2 regions of the Streptococcus sp. 9.1 genome follow, and region 2 is predicted to be linked to the other one. Evidence: predicted binding sites of a transcription regulator. Region 2 holds the regulator's gene; the other holds the start of a gene.
What was found. Region 2 encodes NrdR, which represses ribonucleotide reductase genes. Its sites were predicted from a motif close to ACACNATATATNGTGT; they were not measured.
Positions count from the first base shown of each region.

Region 1 (7,469 bases), on a different contig from region 2:
CTTCTATCTTGATTTTGCCAAAGATGTGGTTTATATTGAGAGTGCGGAATCACTTGAACGTCGTCAAATGCAAACAGTCTTCTACGATATTCTTGTCAAGATTACAAAACTATTGACACCAATCCTTCCTCACACTGCAGAAGAAATTTGGTCATATCTTGAATTTGAAACAGAAGACTACGTTCAATTGTCAGAGTTGCCAGAAGCAGAAGATTTTGTGGGTCAAGATGCACTTCTTGAAAGATGGAATGCCTTCATGGATTTCCGTGGCCAAGCTCAAAAAGCTTTGGAGGAAGCTCGTAATGAAAAAGTTATTGGTAAATCGCTTGAAGCTCATTTGACTATCTATCCTGATGATGAAGTCAAAGAACTTATTGAAGGTTTGAACACTAACCTTGCTCAACTTTTGATTGTTTCAGCATTGACTATTGCTGAAGGAGAAGCACCTGAATCTGCTGTAAGCTTTGAAGGTGTGGCATTCACAGTAGAACGTGCTACAGGTGATGTCTGTGACCGTTGTCGTCGTATCGATCCAACTACTAAAGAACGTAGCTACAACGCGACTATCTGTGATCACTGTGCTAGCATTGTTGAAGAAAACTTTGCTGAAGGTGTAGCAGAAGGTTTTGAAGTAAAAGCAAAATAAAATAAAAAGAGTTCACCGTGAACTCTTTTTTCTATTTGTTTTTCGAATATAGTATTGAACACAATAAAAAACTAGCTGAGCTAGTTTTTTATTATAGTCCGTAGTTATAATCATCGTCTTGCATGGCTTCGACAGTTCCAAGAAGGTAACCATTACCAACTTGAGAGAAGAAGTCGTGGTTAGATGTTCCTGTAGAAATACCATTCATAACGATTGGGTTAACATCGTTCGCACTATCTGGGAAGAGTGGATCTTGTCCCAGGTTCATAAGAGCCTTGTTGGCGTTGTAACGAAGGAAAGTCATAACTTCCTCAGTCCATCCAACACCGTCATAAAGAGATTTAGTGTAGAGCTCTTCATTTTCATACAATTGATAGAGGAGATCATACATCCATTCACGGAAACTTTCTTGCTCTTCTTCAGGCAATTCGTTGAATCCAAGTTGGAATTTATAGCCAATATAGGTTCCGTGAACAGATTCGTCACGGATAATGAGCTTGATAATTTCAGCGACGTTAGCTAGCTTGTTATTACCAAGATAATAGAGTGGAGTGAAGAACCCTGAATAGAAAAGGAAAGTTTCAAGATATGTTGAAGCAACCTTTTTCTGAAGAGGCGTTCCATTTTCATAGATATCGTTAATGATTTTCGCCTTGGTTTGGAGGTATTCGTTACTGTTAGTCCACTCGAAAATTTCTTCAATTTCAGATTTAGTATTCAAAGTTGAGAAGATTGAAGAGTAAGATTTGGCGTGAACAGATTCCATGAACTGAATGTTGTTCAATACAGCTTCTTCATGAGGTGTACGGACGTCTGCACGAATGGCTTCAACACCAGTTTGAGATTGCATGGTATCTAGCAAGGTTAAACCACCGAAAACTTTTCCAACCAAATCCTTTTCTTCAGCTGAAAGTTTACGCCAGTCATCAAGGTCATTTGAAAGTGGGATACGTGTATCTAGCCAAAATTGTTCGGTCAATTTTTCCCAAGTAGATTTATCAATCGCATCTTCGATTTCATTCCAGTTAATGGCTTTGTAGTAAGTTTCCATTAGAAACCTCTTTCTTTATTGATGTCGTTACTATTTTATCATAATTCAAAATCATGATATAGTTTTTTGAGTTGATCTATTAAAAAAGTCGGCGAACCGACCTTTTAATGCATTTTGTAAATAAGAGTAGTGAGGTTGTTATCGTTAAATCACCATCTTAGATGACACAGCTTTCACATTGGTTAGAACCAACCTCTTCACCGTCATCTGTATAAGTACGGATGTAGTAGATTGATTTAATTCCCTTGTTAAAGGCGTAGTTACGAAGGATAGAAAGGTCACGAGTCGTTTGTTTATTTTCTGTTTTCCATTCGTAAATTTCTTTTGGTAACTCACTACGCAAGAATAGGGTTAATGACAAACCTTGATCAACGTGTTCAGTTGCAGCGGCATAAACGTCGATAACTTTACGCATGTCCATGTCGTAGGCTGAAGTGTAGAAAGGAATTGTGTCTGTTGAAAGACCGTTGGCTGGATAGTAGATTTTTCCGATTTTCTTTTCTTGACGTTCTTCAATACGTTGTGTGATTGGATGGATAGAAGCCGAACAGTCGTTAATGTAAGAGATTGAGCCATTTGGCGCAACAGCCAAACGGTTTTGATGGTAGAGTCCATCTTTCTTAACGAGTTCACGGAGCTCTTCCCAATCTTTGGCTTGTGGGATGAAGTGGCCATCGAAAAGTTCTTTGATACGGTCAGATTTAGGAACGTATTGGCCTGTAACGTATTTGTCAAAGTAAGAACCATCAGCATATTTTGATTTTTCAAAACCGACAAAGGTTTCTTGACGTTCACGGGCAATGTTGTTAGATTCAACTAAAGTCCAGTAGTTCATAAGCATGAAGTAGATATTAGTGAATTCAACAGATTCAGGGCTACCATACTCGATATGGTGTTTAGCGAGGTAAGAGTGAAGCCCCATAGCTCCCAAACCAAAGGTATGAGCTTGTTGGTTACCATTTTTGATAGATGGTACAGCATCAATACTTGAGCTATCTGTAACAAAGGTAAGCGCACGTGTCATTGCTCTAATCGAACGACCAAAGTCAGGTGAGGTCATCATGTTAAGGATATTAGTTGATCCAAGGTTACATGAAATATCTGTACCGAGTTTAACAAACTCTTGTGCATCGTTAAGCTCACTTGGTGTTTGAACTTGAAGAATTTCAGAACAGAGGTTGGACATGATAATCTTACCATCGATTGGATTGTGTCGATTGGCTGTATCAACATTGACGATATATGGATAACCTGATTCTTGTTGGAGTTTAGAAATTTCAGTTTCTAGCTCACGGGCATTAATCTTGGTTTTTGTGATATTTGGATTGGCAACCAACTCATCGTACATAGCTGTAATATCAATGTAGTTATATGGTTTACCGTACTCTTTTTCGACTGAGTAAGGACTGAAGAGGTACATATCTTCATTATTACGTGCCAACTCGTAGAATTTATCTGGAACTGTAACACCAAGTGATAGTGTCTTAACACGCACCTTCTCATCAGCATTCTCTTTCTTAGTAGAAAGGAAGGCAAGAATATCTGGGTGGAAAACATCCAAATAAACAACACCAGCACCTTGACGTTGGCCAAGTTGGTTTGAGTAAGAGAAGCTATCTTCGAAAAGCTTCATAACAGGCACGACACCAGAGGCTGCCCCAGCATATCCTTTGATAGGAGCACCAGCTTCACGAAGGTTAGACAAGCTAATACCTACCCCACCACCAATACGTGATAACTGGAGGGCAGAGTTGATAGAACGTCCGATAGAATTCATGTCATCCGTTACTTGAATAAGGAAACATGACACGAGCTCACCACGACGGCTACGTCCAGCATTTAGAAATGAAGGAGTAGCAGGTTGGTAACGTTGGTGAATCATTTCGTTAGCTAGGTCACTAGCTAGGTTTTCATCACCATCAGCAAAGTAAAGGGCGTTGAATAGAACACGATCTTCAATACTTTCGAGGTAAGACTCGCCATCGTTTGTTTTGAGGGCATATTGTTGGTAGAACTTGTAGGCTGCCATGAAAGATTGGAAGCGGAATTTTTGAGAATGAATTTCTGCAGACAATTTTTCGATGAAAGCAGGTTCGTATTTACCGATGAATTCAGACTCGATATAATCGTTCTCAATCAAATAATTAATTTTATCTGTGATGCTGTTGAATGCCATTGAATTTGGCTTAACGTTTTCAAGGAAGAAGGCACGAAGTGCTTCTTTGTCCTTATGCAAAGGAATTTGACCGTTAACAGGACGGTTAATTTCGTTGTTGAGGCGGAAGTATGAGACATCGCCAAGATTTTTTAAAGACATAATACAGATACCAGGCTCAGTTTAATAGTATATTAAGGTTAAAACATTAAACTAAGCAAACAAGTTCCTTTCTATTTAAAAACTTGATAATTAAAGGATTTCTTTAAGTTTAGTCGGTTGAAAACCTGAAAAAACGATATCGCCTGCTTCAATAACTGGAGCAGCAGTGAAACCAAGACTTTTTACGTAATCGATTTTTTCTGGCTGTTCATCAATGTTGATTTCTTCGAAATCAGCACCTTCCTTTTCCAGGAATTTTTTAGTCATTTTGCACTGCATGCAGTTGTTTTTAGAAAACAATGTAATCTTTGCCATTGCAAATACTCCTTTATAAAAAGATTTTAAGTGGCCAAGAGAGCCACTTTTTAACTTTATATAGAATACCCAAAATATTGGGAAAAATCAAGAGGTTGAACCGACAAAATACAATATTTTGTGTTTAGTATTGAAACACAACCCTATATCTTGTGTTTTAAAGGCTTTTTTAAGTTTCCTAAATTAAATAGGATTTGTTTATGGAATTGACTAAAAAAGAAATATCTCACCTCTGATGTTATATAATATAACATCAAAATGCCAATTCTATTTGTTTTTTCAAAAAAAACAGTGTAGAATAAAGAAAATTTTTAACTAATGGAGGTTCAAGTATGCAAGAATACTGTTCAAATCTAACTGTAAATGGTAAGACATTCTCTTTCTATGATCTCGAAAAAGCAGCAAAATCTCATGATGTTAAGGTCGGAGAGCTACCTTATACCATTCGAATAATACTTGAAAGTCTCCTCCGAAAAAAAGATGGCGAGGATGTTAAGGAATCTCACATTTCTGATCTAATGAAATTTCCGAATTTTCCAACAATTTCTGAAGTGCCTTTTAAACCAAGTCGTGTTATCTTACAAGATTTTACAGGAGTTCCTGTTGTTGTTGATTTAGCTTCAATGCGTGATGCTATAGTGGCTAATGGTGGTAAAGCCGAATTTATTAATCCCGAGATTCCAGTAGATTTGGTCATCGACCACTCTGTCCAAGTGGATTCATACGGATGTGATACTGCTCTTGAAGATAATATCAATCTAGAGTTTAAACGTAATAACGAGCGCTATGAATTTCTTAAGTGGGCTGAAAAGTCTTTTGAAAATTATCGTGCGGTTCCACCAGCTACAGGTATTATTCACCAGGTTAATATTGAATTTTTGAGTGATGTCATTATTGAAAATGATGGGCTCCTATATCCTGACTCTATGTTTGGTACAGATAGTCACACGACTATGATTAATGGTATTGGCGTCCTTGGTTGGGGCGTTGGCGGAATTGAAGCTGAAGCAGCGATGCTCGGTGAAGCATCTTATTTTCCAATTCCAGAGGTTATTGGTGTACATTTGACAGGAGAGTTGCCTAAAATTGCAACGGCAACAGATTTGGCTCTCAAGATTACTCAGGTGCTTCGTTCTGAAAATGTGGTTGGTAAATTTGTTGAGTACTTTGGACCTGGCTTGAAGAGTTTGTCTCTAGCTGACCGTGCCACAGTCGCTAATATGGCACCAGAATATGGTGCGACCTGTGGTTATTTTCCTATTGATGACGAGACTCTTAACTACATGCGTTTAACTAACCGTGATGAGGATCATATCCAAGTCACTGAAGCCTATACAAAAGCCAATCATCTTTTCTATGATCCAAGTAAAGAAGCCAAGTATACTAAGATTGTTGAAATCGATTTGTCATCTATTAAACCTTCTATCTCAGGTCCTAAACGTCCACAAGATTTGATTCTCTTATCAGATGCTAAGCAAGAATTCCAGGATGCAGTGGTACGAGAAGCAGGTGTCCGTGGTTTCGGTTTGGATAAGGAAGAGTTAGTAAAAACTGCAAACGTTGACTTTGAGGATCATTCAGAAACAATTCAAACAGGTCATGTGGCCATTGCAGCTATCACATCATGTACCAATACTTCAAATCCTTACGTTCTTATGGCAGCCGGTCTTTTAGCTAAAAAAGCGGTTGAGAAAGGATTAAAAGTCTCTCCAACAGTGAAGACATCTTTGGCACCCGGTTCTAAGGTTGTTACTGGTTATCTCAAAGCTTCAGGCTTGCAAACCTATCTAGATAAGCTTGGCTTTAACTTGGTAGGTTACGGTTGCACAACCTGTATTGGGAACTCAGGAGACTTACGTCCTGAGGTGGCTAAGGCTATTGTAGACACTGATTTATTAGCGAGTGCTGTTTTGTCAGGAAATCGTAATTTTGAAGGGCGTATTAATCCACTTGTTAAAGCGAATTTCTTGGCTAGCCCACCATTGGTTGTTGCTTATGCCTTAGCTGGTAACACGAATATTGATTTGACAACTGAACCTTTAGGTTTTGACGACAATGGTCAAGCTGTTTATTTAGAGGATGTTATGCCATCTCGTGATGAAATTGAGACTTATGTTGATAAATACGTCACCCGTCAACTCTTCCAAGATGAATATGCCAGTGTCTTTTCTGATAGTGAGAAGTGGAATGCCATTCCTACTGAACAAAGTCAAAATTATAAATGGAATCAAAACTCTACCTATATTCAAAACCCGCCTTACTTTGATGCTTTAGGAGATGATTTGAGCATTAAACCATTGAAAGATTTGAAGGTTTTGGCTAAATTTGGAGATACGGTTACAACAGACCATATTTCTCCGGCAGGTAATATTGCCAGAAATAGTCCAGCAGCTCGTTATTTGACTGAGAATGGTGTTGATTATCAAGAATTTAATTCTTATGGTAGCCGTCGTGGTAATCATGAAGTCATGATGCGAGGAACCTTTGCTAATATTCGTATCAAGAATGAGCTAGCAGATGGAAAAATTGGTGGATATACTAAATATGATGGTGACATTCTACCTATATATGATGCTGCTATGAAATATAAAGAAGCTAATCAAGATACGCTTGTAATTGCCGGTAAGGATTATGGTATGGGCTCAAGTCGTGACTGGGCGGCTAAAGGTGCTAATCTTCTTGGTGTAAAAGTAGTGCTTGCTGAGAGTTTTGAGCGTATCCACCGTTCAAATCTCGTTATGATGGGGATTTTACCAGTCCAATTTATGGAAGGAGAAAATGCTGAAAGTCTTGGATTGACAGGACAGGAGACCTTTAGCTTTGACCTTTCAGAAAATCCAGGTGTCCATGATGTTATCACTGTTACAGCTTCAACACCTGAACAAACCAAAACCTTTAAAGCCTTGGTACGCTTCGATGCAGATGCTGACATTCGCTACTATAAAAATGGTGGTATCTTGCCAATGGTTGTAAGAAAAAAATTGAAGGGGGCCTAATATGACAACAGTTGAAATTAATGGACTTAAGGATATGATTGCCTGTAATACTAGGATTTCATCTATTATCGATGATCATTTATCGTATTCGGGATATGATATTTCTGAGTTTATGGAAAATAAAGCGTCTTTTGAGGAAGTGAT
Region 1 covers NZ_JACLQS010000001.1:153,878-161,346, reverse strand. Annotated here, with positions in the region: gene ileS (isoleucine--tRNA ligase) at 1-646, shown strand, start outside; gene nrdF (class 1b ribonucleoside-diphosphate reductase subunit beta) at 738-1,697, opposite strand; gene nrdE (class 1b ribonucleoside-diphosphate reductase subunit alpha) at 1,855-4,014, opposite strand; gene nrdH (glutaredoxin-like protein NrdH) at 4,105-4,329, opposite strand; gene acnA (aconitate hydratase AcnA) at 4,662-7,325, shown strand; gene H7T93_RS00660 (citrate synthase) at 7,327-7,469, shown strand, end outside.
Region 1: a site for NrdR is predicted at 4,438-4,453, ahead of nrdH (glutaredoxin-like protein NrdH). Genes of this name have one in related genera too.

Region 2 (7,469 bases):
CCGGGACAACAGAAAGTCCAGTTACACAGACCATTGACACAGTATTGAAGAGATGATCTAGGTAGCTTGTTTCTGGACTATTAGCATAGTGGCTTATGGGAAGGCTAAGTAAAATACTTCCCACTATAATGACAAAGACAAAGCTGAGCACCAGCTTTTGCGTGACAGAAAGACGATTGATCAATGAAAACCTCCGAGTTATCATAAGAGTAAATAATAATCCAAGGAGTAAGACACCTCCTTGGATAAACGTTATAGCGGCTTCTTGTTAGGAATTCCAGCACGACGTGGGTATTTATATGGGGTTTCTTTTTTCTTATCGACAATAGTGACATTACGTCCATCCCCATTTGGCAGTCTGTAGTTCTCGTTGAGAATAGGCTTGGCAAAAAGCGAGTTCAAGGCATTTTTAGCATCGGCTAACTCTTCATCAGCTGCTGCAGCTTTAAGTGCAATAAGTTGTCCACCAACCTTCAAGAAAGGAATAGTCAATTCTGAGAGAACCTGCATGCGTGCGACGGCACGGGCAGTAACAATATCAAACTGAGCACGGAAGGCCTTGTCTTGTCCAAAATCCTCTGCACGTCCATGATAGAAGTGAACACCGCTGAGCTCAAGTTCATCAGCCAAGAGATTGAGGAAATTGATGCGTTTATTAAGAGAGTCGATGATAGTCACATCAAGCTCAGGGCAAAGGATTTTCATAGGGAGACTTGGAAATCCAGCTCCAGCTCCGATATCCAGAAGTCGAATACTTTGATTTTTAATATGCCCTTGAAGAACAGGAGCCAAAGAATCATAGAAATGTTTGAGGTAGACCTCGTCTCTTTCTGTGATTGCAGTAAGGTTGATCTTTTCGTTCCATTCTACCAAAAGCTCAAAGTAGCGTTGGAATTGGTCTTTTTGTTTTTGGCTGAGATTGAACCCCAGTTCTTTCAAAGCCTTGTAAAAATCTTCAGGTGTCATTATATATTCCTTTTATCTAGTTTCAATGCTCTTATTTTACCATAATTAAGAGCTTTCATCTAACTCTATAGGACAGATGAAAACTGGGTCCGAGTAAGTTTCTCATTAGCTTTGAAAAAAGTTCTAAGTTTAAGAAATATGTAATATTAAAGGTGTTATTTTTTCTTAAAAATTTGATATAATACTAATTAAGTCTAAAATCATAATCATGCTCTCTAATGAAACGTGAATGTAGGGGATTATGGTCTTGTGGATTGAAAATAGATCCCTATGGGGAAATTTAATTTGAGGATTAAGAATGATTTATCTTTCAGAAGTTAGAAAGTCTCCAGAGGGGCTCGCCTTTAGCGAAGCACCTTCTTTGTTGGAGTCTATTAAAGAACGCTATGATCAAGTTTTAAATCTTGAAAAGATTCAAGCAAGTGGTCAGGTAGCCTATGATAATGGCTTGTACCTTTTGGACTATCAACTTAGCTATGATATTACCTTGCCATCTAGCCGTTCACTTGAACCTGTGACACTTAGCTTTAACTATCCGGTTTCAGAAACCTTTATACAAGAGGCAGATGCTGCTCTTCAAAAGGAATTAGTCGAAGAAAATCTAGTTCTTATCTTGGATGGGGATACCATTAATCTTGATGAGAGTATTCTAGATAATATTCTTCTTAATATTCCTTTGAGAGTACTAACACCTGAGGAAGAATCAGGACAAATTTCGCTCTCTGGGAATGACTGGGAAGTCTTGTCAGAAGAGGACTTTGCCGCACTTCAACAGGAGAAAAAAGAGGCAAGTAATCCCTTTGCCCAATTGAACGGTCTTTTTGATGAAAATTAATTCAAAAAAACAAACTAAAAATGTTTGACAATTTTAAAAATCTATATTATTATATCATTAGAAGTTAATTTTCGGATTTATTCATTGGGTAGATCTACAGACTTTTTAAGGGAAATGGAAGTCAAAAAATTTTAAGAAAGTGGTAAATACTTATTATGAGCAAACGCATTTTGATTGTTGAAGATGAGAAAAACCTTGCTCGTTTTGTCTCTCTTGAACTTCAACACGAAGGATACGACGTTGTGACAGCAGACAACGGACGCGAAGGACTTGAAATGGCACTCGAGAAAGATTTCGATCTTATTCTCTTGGACCTTATGTTGCCTGAGATGGACGGTTTTGAAGTAACACGTCGTCTCCAACAAGAAAAAGATACTTATATTATGATGATGACAGCTCGCGATTCAATCATGGACATTGTTGCTGGTTTGGACCGCGGTGCTGATGACTATATTGTAAAACCATTTGCGATTGAAGAACTATTGGCACGTATCCGTGCAACCTTCCGTCGCCAAGATATCGAAGCTGCTAAGAATGCACCAGCAAAAGCATCAACTTATCGTGATTTGAAATTGGATGTTCAAAACCGTACAGTTGTTCGTGGTGATGAAGCAATTCCATTGACAAAACGTGAGTTTGATTTGTTGAACACACTTTTGAGCAATATGAACCAAGTGATGACCCGTGAGGAACTCTTGCTTCAAGTTTGGAAATATGATGACGCCATCGAAACAAACGTGGTAGATGTTTATATTCGTTACTTGCGTGGAAAAATCGACGTTCCAGGTAAGGAATCATATATTCAAACAGTACGAGGAATGGGTTACGTTATCCGTGAAAAATGAGTAAATTACAAGATAAATTATTTGGTAAAGTAACCATTAGAAAAAAGTTGACCATGACAACTGCTGTGGTCTTCTTTCTTGTATTGTCGATGTTCACTCTGGTTGTTGTTTTCTCAGCAAATACGCTACTTTTGCAACGTGAACGTCAAAATGTAAACACTACAATCTCAAAAGTTGTTACTTATATCGAAAAGGACTGGGACTCCGACGAAGAGTTGAGTCCAGAACCGCTTTTAGCGGCCCTTTATTCACCTAAAAATATCTATGCATCGATCATTAATGGCGTGCTTTCCGAAAAGCACTCTTTGGATGGTCAGGTTGCGATTTCTAATAAATTATATTCTAACCAATCTGTTTTTGTTTATGACAAAAAGGGAACGTTTATCTTTACTTCTGAGGAGAACACAGATTCGCCTCCAGGTATGTCCGAGGTAAACAAACTGAAGTCAGTTTCCTATAAAGGGAAGCGTGGTTTCTTGCTACAAGTTCCAATCTACGGTAAAGATAAAAAGACCATCGTTGGTTATGCCCAAATCTTCCATGATTTGGAATTCTATTATGCTCTTAAAGAGCGTTTGATTTTCTTATTGATTTTCCTAGAAGTGGGGATGACGGTCCTAGTTATCGCAGCGACTGTAGTTGTCTTGACATCTATTCTGCGTCCGATGAGACAGTTGCACGAAACGATGGGAGTAATCACCGATTCGCCAAGTGATTTGGAACTTCGTTCTAAGATTGAAAGTCACGATGAAATTGGTGATTTGGCGGTTAACTTTAACCGTATGATGGATAAAATCCAAGAAAATAATCAGATGCAGATGCGCTTCTTGAGTGACGTCAGTCATGAATTGCGTACACCGATTGCGGTTATCAAGGGGCATATGGACCTCTTGCAACGTTGGGGTAAAAATGACCCTGAGATTCTTGAGGAAAGTCTTGAGGCTGCCAGTCACGAGGCCAACCGTATGACGATTATGATTAATGATATGTTGGATTCTATCCGTGTCAAAGGATCATTTGAAAATCACAGAAACGATACTTGTGATTTGAATTCTTCAATCCGTACGGTTATTGGTAACTTCCGTGTCTTGCACGAAGACTACCAATTCTATCTCAATGATTTCGAGAGCTCAGAGCGCCCTGCACAGATTTACAGCCAACACTTTGAACAGGCGATTACGATTTTGATTGATAATGCGGTCAAGTATTCTCCTGTTAACAAGGAAATCCAGGTTACAATTAAGGCTCTGGAAGATGAAATGTTGGTACAAGTACAAGATAATGGTGAAGGGATCTCTAAAGAAGATATTGAGCATATCTTTGAGCGCTTCTATCGTTCAGATAAGGCACGTAACCGTACGACAACGCAATCTGGTGTTGGTATTGGTTTGTCAATTCTTTACCAAATTGTGGAAGCTTATCGCTGCCGTGTCGATGTTAGTTCTGAACTTGGTGTTGGAACACGTTTCGACCTTTACATTCCATTTGCAGATGGAGAAACGACGACACCTTAACTTGAGCTTTAATTCAATTTATAAGAGACTTAGAGTGATTCTTGGTCATGAGCACGCCTCGTTTAGGGCGTGCTTTTTATGTGTTTTTATGGTAAAATAGAGTACCGAATTTCAAAGATTGGTGGTGAAGTGCATGCGTTGTCCAAAATGTCAACATAATAAATCTAGTGTTATCGATAGTCGTCAGGCAGAGGATGGGAATACCATTCGTCGGCGTCGTGAGTGTGATTCTTGTCATGCTCGTTTTACAACATTTGAGCGTGTGGAAGAAGTTCCACTTTTGGTTGTCAAAAAAGACGGTACTCGTGAACAATTCTCTCGCGATAAGATTTTCAATGGTATCTTGATGAGTGCTCAGAAGCGTCCGGTTTCTAGTGAGGATATCGAAAATGCCATCACCCGAATTGAGCAAAACATTCGCCGTAACCATGATGGAGAGGTTGATAGTGATGTCATTGGGAATTTAGTGATGAAAGAACTTGCTGACCTTGATGAAATTACTTATGTACGTTTTGCCAGTGTCTACCGTTCTTTCAAAGATGTTGATGAGATTGAAGAGTTGCTTCAAGAGATCACCAAAACTGTACGTGCGAAAAAAGAGTCTAAAAAATGAGACCTATTGAAGAATTTGTCTATGTTGGCAATCAGGTTATCGTTCCCGATCAGGCAAGTTTGATGCGTTGCTATTATCCCATTATTGGGAGTGAAGGATACGCTCTCTACCAGTATTTCGTGGCTTTTTATGACAATGGTAATCACCGCCATAAGTTTGCGGCTATTCTGAACCATCTTAACTTTGGAATGCAGCCCCTTCAGGAAGCACTGGCGGTTCTGACAGCAGTAGATCTCTTGGCCTTTTACCAGTCACCTCAAGGGTTTTATGTTATAGAGCTTAAGTCTCCCTTATCAATTGAGCAGTTTCTAAAACATGCCGTTTATAGTTCACTTCTCGAGCAAAAGATTAGTGAACCAGCAGTAGATGCTTTGAAACCGGCAGGTCTACAAGGCTTGCAAGATTTATCTAAACGTTTTTCGGATGTCTTTACCGATGAGCGTTTGGCTCAAAAGTCTGTGTCTGAAATCAAGCCTAAAAATTCGTTTGATTTAAGCAGTTTCAGGAATCGTATGCAGGCTGACGGACTTGTATTTACAGATGAAAAGACAGATGTGCCAGAAATCTATAAATTGTCTGAAACTCATGGCATGAATTGGTATGATACCTATCTCTTAGCGAAAAAGACAGCCGTGAACCACCAGATTATTGTCAAGCGTATGCAGGTGCAATTAGAACAGGCTCAAGCTCAAACATTGGGTGGTGATTCTGCTTTGACGGAGACGGAGAAAAAGATTCTTAAAGCGGTTAGGTCCGAAAAGCCTATAGATTACTTGCAAAGTGCTAAAGGCCCAAGCGGGACTGTGACTAATTCTGAGAAGCAGATTCTCACGGATTTGGCACAAAGAGGCTTTATGGATGAGGTAATTAACCTCATGGTTGCCTACAGTTTGGGACGGACACGTTCAACGAATGTAAATCGAGAGTATATCTCTAAACTTGCCAACGATTTTGCCTTTAAGAATATCGTCACTGCTGAACAGGGGCTTTTAGCTTTGCGTAGTGGTTACGATAAGAAATCACAGCAAGCAAAAGCTGATTCTAAGAAGAAAACAAATGTGCCGAGCTGGAGTAATCCAGATTATGATAATCAAACCAGTCAGGCTGATCAGGCCAAGTTGGATGAAATTAGACGTCGAGCTTTGGCAAAACTAGAAAAAGGAAAGGAGTAGCCTATGGAAAGAGTTGGACAAACCCTAAACCGAACAGGGCATCATGGGTCTGGCAATGCAACAGATTTAACGAAGCAAATTTTAGCGGATCCAAGAGTGGCTAGCTTTATTCAAGAGCATAGCCTAAGCCAGGATGAAATCAAGCGTAGTCTTCCTAAGTTTAATCAATTCCTGGTGGAATGCCGTAAGGTAAAGGAAGGTGATGCCTCGTATATTGCCAAAGGGTATGAACCGATTCTGACCATGAATGAAGGCTACGCTGATGTCACCTATAAGGAGACGCGTCAGCTCAAAGAGCAACAAGAACAGCAGGCTATTGCTAAACGGATTAATTTGGTGAGTCTGCCTCAGTCTTATCGTAAGATTACCTTTGCGGACATTGCTCTAGATGATGTGGCTCGTGTTGATACCTTTGAGAGTCTCGTGGATTTTGTGGCGAATTACCCTAGTCCAGACCAGAAAGGCCTTTATATCTACGGAGACATGGGGGTTGGAAAATCCTTCATGTTGGCTGCTATGGCTCATGAACTTTCAGAGACCAAGAAGGTTGCGACGACCATTATTCATTACCCATCATTTACTATTGATGTTAAAAATGGAATCAAGGATGGTTCTGTCAAGGAGCAAATTGATGCTGTCAAACAGGCGGAAGTTTTGGTTCTAGATGATATTGGTGCAGAACAATTCTCTTCTTGGATTAGGGATGATGTTTTGCAAGTTATCCTCCAGCATCGCATGATTGAGGAGCTGCCTACCTTCTTTACGTCTAACTATAGTTTTGCGGATTTAGAAGCTAAGCTATCCAATGGACGTCAAGGAGACGAGACTTGGCAGGCCAAACGTGTGATGGAGCGTATCCGTTTTCTTGCCAAAGAGGTTCACTTGAAGGGTGTTAATCGCCGTTAGGGTGATCCTAATAATGATAAAGAATAAGAGAGTTTGCTTTCCTTGGTGGAAGTGAGACTGCTAAATGAAGAAAGGAATCCCTATTTAATCAGGGACTTAAACATATGACATTACCTACAGTTGCTATCGTGGGTCGCCCAAACGTTGGGAAATCGACCCTATTTAACCGAATTGCGGGTGAACGTATCTCTATCGTCGAAGACGTTGAAGGGGTAACACGTGACCGTATTTATACCTCTGCTGAATGGCTTAATCGCCAGTTTAGCTTAATTGATACAGGTGGTATTGATGATGTTGATGCACCATTTATGGAACAAATTAAGCACCAAGCTGACATTGCCATGACTGAAGCTGACGTTATTGTCTTTGTCGTTTCAGGTAAGGAAGGCGTGACAGATGCGGACGAGTACGTTGCTCGTATTCTCTATAAGACCAACAAGCCTGTTATCTTGGCGGTAAATAAAGTGGATAACCCTGAGATGCGTGCAGATATCTATGATTTTTATTCTCTTGGACTTGGTGATCCTTATCCAGTTTCATCTGTTCACGGTATCGGTACAGGGGATGTTCTCGATGCTATCGTTGAAAACCTCCCAACAGAAGTTGAAGAAGAAAATC
Region 2 covers NZ_JACLQS010000002.1:158,547-166,015, forward strand. Annotated here, with positions in the region: gene H7T93_RS02960 (TrkH family potassium uptake protein) at 1-184, opposite strand, end outside; gene rsmG (16S rRNA (guanine(527)-N(7))-methyltransferase RsmG) at 253-966, opposite strand; gene H7T93_RS02970 (DUF177 domain-containing protein) at 1,265-1,801, shown strand; gene H7T93_RS02975 (response regulator transcription factor) at 1,957-2,646, shown strand; gene H7T93_RS02980 (HAMP domain-containing histidine kinase) at 2,643-4,160, shown strand; gene nrdR (transcriptional regulator NrdR) at 4,294-4,773, shown strand; gene H7T93_RS02990 (DnaD domain protein) at 4,770-5,945, shown strand; gene dnaI (primosomal protein DnaI) at 5,949-6,851, shown strand; gene der (ribosome biogenesis GTPase Der) at 6,956-7,469, shown strand, end outside.